One region of the Brevibacillus sp. JB24b genome, then DNA from elsewhere that is predicted to be linked to it. Evidence: predicted binding sites of a transcription regulator. Region 1 holds the regulator's gene; the other holds the start of a gene.

Region 1 (2,205 bases):
CCATTTATTCACTTGGATTGTTCAATCTTTTGTTCCAATGCACGAATACGGTCTCTAATTTCTGCTGCCTTCTCAAACTCCTCTGTAGCAATATGTTGTTGCAGAGCAGTTTTTAGTTGCTGTAAATCCTTTTTTATCTTTAGCTGGCTACCTGTACGTTCAGGTACTTTCCCCATATGCTGGGTATTTCCATGAATTCTTCTGAAGAGCGGATCGAGTTTAGCTCCGAAATGGTTATAACAATCACTACAACCAAAGCGACCACTCTTGCTAAATTGTGTATAGGTTAAACCGCATGTTTCGCAACGCGTAAGCGGAGAAACCGTATTTTGGCTAATCTGCTGACTATTGACACCTTTGTTCATCGGATCAAAATTTAATAGACCAGCCAATAAATTATTTAGACCGAAATTCCCAAACCCTGAGAAATATTCACCTTTTTCCTTAGCACATTGCTCGCAAATATGAGTCTCAGACTTTTCACCATTTACGATTTTGGTAAGATGTAAGGTTGCTGGGCGTTTGCCGCACTCTTCACAATTCATAATAAGAATCCTCCTTACAAGTCAATCGGTACATTCAGACTTCAGGGTTAATTCCATTTCTGCAAAGTGTAACTTTTATGTTATTAGGATTGTTGTAATCATATGCTTTAAAATACTGGCTCTCAACTGATCACGCAAAGGTGTGTTAACCATTAGAACCTGCCTTGAGGTAGCTACCTTCATTAAAGTGGCTTCTCGTAGATTAATCCATCTTTCTTCCACTAAACGATCAATAATAGAGTAGCCATAAGATTGACTTATACTATCTCCAATCATTTCTTCTGTCAAAAGCTCTTGTAATGTTTCCCTACACAAAATCTGTGCTTTGCGAATCCGGATAAAGCCTCCACCGCCACGTTTACTTTCAACAATATATCCTTTTTCAATAGAGAAACGAGTGTTAATAACGTAATTAATTTGGGACGGTACACATTGAAACTTTTCGGCAATATCACTCCGCTGAATTTCAATAGCTCCATTCGGACTCTCCTGAAGTATGCCCTTTAAATGCTGCTCAATGATGTCCGATATATTTCGCAAAGTGTCGCCTCCTTGCCTAAGAATATGCTTGATGCTAAGGGCCTCAAAATTAATTTTTTTGTTAGTTAATTTGACTTTGACTATCTTTGACTTTTATTATAATTACTTTTTTATTTACTTTCAACCCTTATTTCCCTTACTCCTTTATTTTGGTCAAAAAAGGTCTATTTCAACCTGTATCAATCAAAAAAACCACCTCGAAAAAGGTGGTTCATTTTTGCCTATTTATTTAGATTGATAAAATGGTACCTGTTGAAGTAATTCTGCATAGCTTTTAATGACTACATCCGCATTTTTCAGCTCACCAGAATGAGCAAAGCCAAAATCACAGCCTACTGTCCATAAATGATTCTTTTTACCAGCCTCAACATCCGACTTACGATCTCCTACCATTACTGCCTGCTTAATATCATACGTTCGTAGAAGAAGGGCAACTAGATCTACTTTTGACTTAGTTTGGAAACGTCCAGCTGAGTACAGATCAGTAAAAAGGTGTGTGATTTTAAAGTGTTCACATATCGCTTCCACATAACCATCCATTGCATTAGATGCTACAAAAAGCGCGATTCCCTTTTCGTGCAATGCAGTAAGTTGTTCTACAACTCCCGGATACAAGGAAACAACACCTTCGTCTAATAACTTCTCTTCATGCTTAGCTAATAACTCAGTAGCAAGCTCTCTTGTCTTTTCATCTGCTTCCGGTAACATTACATCCCATATCTCATCTAGAACCATACCCAAGGTACTAGTAATAGCACGATCATCAGGAAGTTCACCATCCCATAGCTGACGATCTCTTAAATCTTGAAAGGTGCGTCTAAAACCTGGAATAGCCATAGACTCTGTTTGCAATAAAGTACCATCCATGTCAAAAATAACGGCATGCTGTATGCTCACTCTACCACCTCAATATCGTGTTGTTAAATGATTGTGACCGATCTTCATGGAAATAACGCATCTCTACTGCATATCTTGTTTAATAAATGCAGCGATTTCATACGCAGCAAACGGACGAGCAATCATTTCAGCTTGTTGTCGCATTGCTTTAGACTTTTGTTCATCTGAAAGCACCTGCTCAATTGAGTATATCAAATCTCGACTCTCTGTAGCGTGAACAGCA
Region 2 (2,205 bases), 4.7 Mb from region 1:
CGCTCCTATTCTCAAGCGCTAACAGTCTCAGGTACTATCCAAAAGAACATATCCGCTGGAGCTGATGAGCTTCATGTGAATCAATCTGGGAATGTGAATGGTAGTATTTTAGGTTTTGTCAATGAAATGAACATAGAAGGACGTGTTGGAAAAGAAACGAATGGATTCTACAATCGTGCCACGATTTCAGGTTTATTAGAGGGGGGCACGTCCCTATTTCAAGTAGAATCTCTTCATCTCAATCCTACAGCTACCATTCAAGGTGATCTGATTTATACATCATTTGAACCTGCGCAGATTGATGCTGGAGCCTATATCAAGGGTCAGCACAAACATACTATTATTGAACCTAGGCCTTCCTACCGCTCTTTTATGTTAATGATGTCTGTCTCTTCATGCTTAAGTACATTAATTTTTTGGCTACTCATCCGTTATTTTTTTGCCGGTTCTCTATACAATGTGAGCGAACAGCTACATACTCACCATCCTTTTAAACAGTTTGGGATCGGCTTACTTATTTTTATCATGGCTCCATTGCTTAGTATTCTTATGTTACTTACTGTTGTTGGTATTCCTGTAGGTATCGTTATTGCAATTGCTTACACTCTGCTCCTGATTTTAGGTAAAGTATATGTGGGCACTTGGTTGGGGCAAAAGCTAATAAGTCGTTTCCATTGGAAAATCTCACCCTTATTTGCTGAATTTATTGGTGTTTTTCTATTAGTTCTTATCATCCAAATCCCTTTACTAGGCTTTTTACTAGGAATGTTGGTCAATATATATTTCTTAGGTGCGATTACTGGTTGTGTACGTACCAGTAACAAAAGAACCGCCCTATAGTTTTTTGCAAAAGGTTTAAAATATACATTTTTTGGGTTTAATAATGGAGTAGAGTTTTGATTTTGTTTGACCTTTATTGACCAATTGTGTATGATTATTGTAAGAAAAGGGAGGAGGAACGTGAATGAATATGAATCTAATTCCAACTGTAATTGAACAAACAAATCGTGGAGAACGCGCTTACGATATCTATTCCCGACTGTTAAAAGATCGTATTATCTTTTTAGGAACACCTATCAATGATCAGGTAGCAAATAGTGTTGTAGCACAGCTCTTGTTCCTACAAGCAGAAGATCCTGACAAAGACATCAGCATCTACATAAACAGTCCTGGTGGATCGATCACGGCCGGTATGGCTATCTATGACACGATGCAATATATTAAACCAGATGTATCGACTATCTGTGTTGGATTAGCTGCATCTATGGGATCGTTCCTGCTTTGTGCCGGAGCAAAAGGAAAACGCTATGCTTTGCCTAATAGCGAAATCATGATTCACCAGCCTCTAGGTGGTGCTCAAGGTCAAGCGAGCGACATCGAAATTGCTGCAAAACGTATCATTAAAATGCGGGAACATCTAAACCGCATTTATGCTGAACGTACTGGTCAACCATACGAACAAATTGCTAAAGATACGGATCGTGACAACTTCCTGTCCGCTCAAGCAGCAAAAGAATATGGATTGATCGACGAAGTCATTACAAGAAAATAAGTTAGATACACATAAAGAGGGCGACCCTAGGTTGCCCTCTTCTACATATCAGCTTTCATTTATCGTTATTTCAATAAAGACAACTACATTTCGTTGCCTCGTAAATCCTTATTTGTTGTATATTCTCCGTCCATGGAATCAACGGTCGTCTCTTCAATCAGGCCATTATATTCAGCCACCGTACCGCCTCCTAGCCCCTCGTTTACCATGCGATCAATATCCATAAAGTTCTTATCTCTACCTTCTAGACAGCAATCTGGCAATCCCTTAGCTTTGTTGGACATATTCTTTCCCTCCTAGCTTAGATGTTCCTCATTAGGATATCACCATAAGCAGTAGGCCATACAAGCAAAAACCAGCAATATCTGCTGGTTTAGCGTTTACATTTTATTCGTCTTTATCAATCAGACCAGCCAGTGTATCAACTGCCATTTGGGCATCATCCCCACTAGCCAAGATGGTAATTTCTGTTCCCGAGCTGATCGCCAAACTCATAATTCCCATGATACTTTTGGCATTCACCTTTTTATTGTCTTTTTCTACATAAATTTCAGAACGGTATCGATTTGCTTCTTGAACAAAGAATGCCGCTGGGCGGGCTTGTAACCCCGTTTTAAGTTTAACCATAACCCGTTGCTGTACCATCTTGGACC

What was found. Region 1 encodes CtsR, which represses protease genes until heat stress. Its sites were predicted from a motif close to ATGGTCAATAAAGGTCAAACA; they were not measured.
Region 2: clpP (ATP-dependent Clp endopeptidase proteolytic subunit ClpP) is a predicted target of CtsR. The motif match lies at 904-924, and genes of this name have one in related genera.

What each region holds. Positions count from the first base shown of each region.
Region 1 covers NZ_JBNVQV010000001.1:153,461-155,665, reverse strand. The annotation lists gene ACQV1I_RS00795 (UvrB/UvrC motif-containing protein) at 9-545, opposite strand; gene ACQV1I_RS00790 (CtsR family transcriptional regulator) at 621-1,085, opposite strand; gene ACQV1I_RS00785 (HAD family hydrolase) at 1,311-1,982, opposite strand; gene ACQV1I_RS00780 (MGDG synthase family glycosyltransferase) at 2,046-2,205, opposite strand, start outside.
Region 2 covers NZ_JBNVQV010000001.1:4,865,558-4,867,762, forward strand. The annotation lists gene ACQV1I_RS22805 (polymer-forming cytoskeletal protein) at 1-840, shown strand, start outside; gene clpP (ATP-dependent Clp endopeptidase proteolytic subunit ClpP) at 971-1,552, shown strand; gene ACQV1I_RS22815 (hypothetical protein) at 1,636-1,836, opposite strand; gene ACQV1I_RS22820 (HPr family phosphocarrier protein) at 1,940-2,197, opposite strand.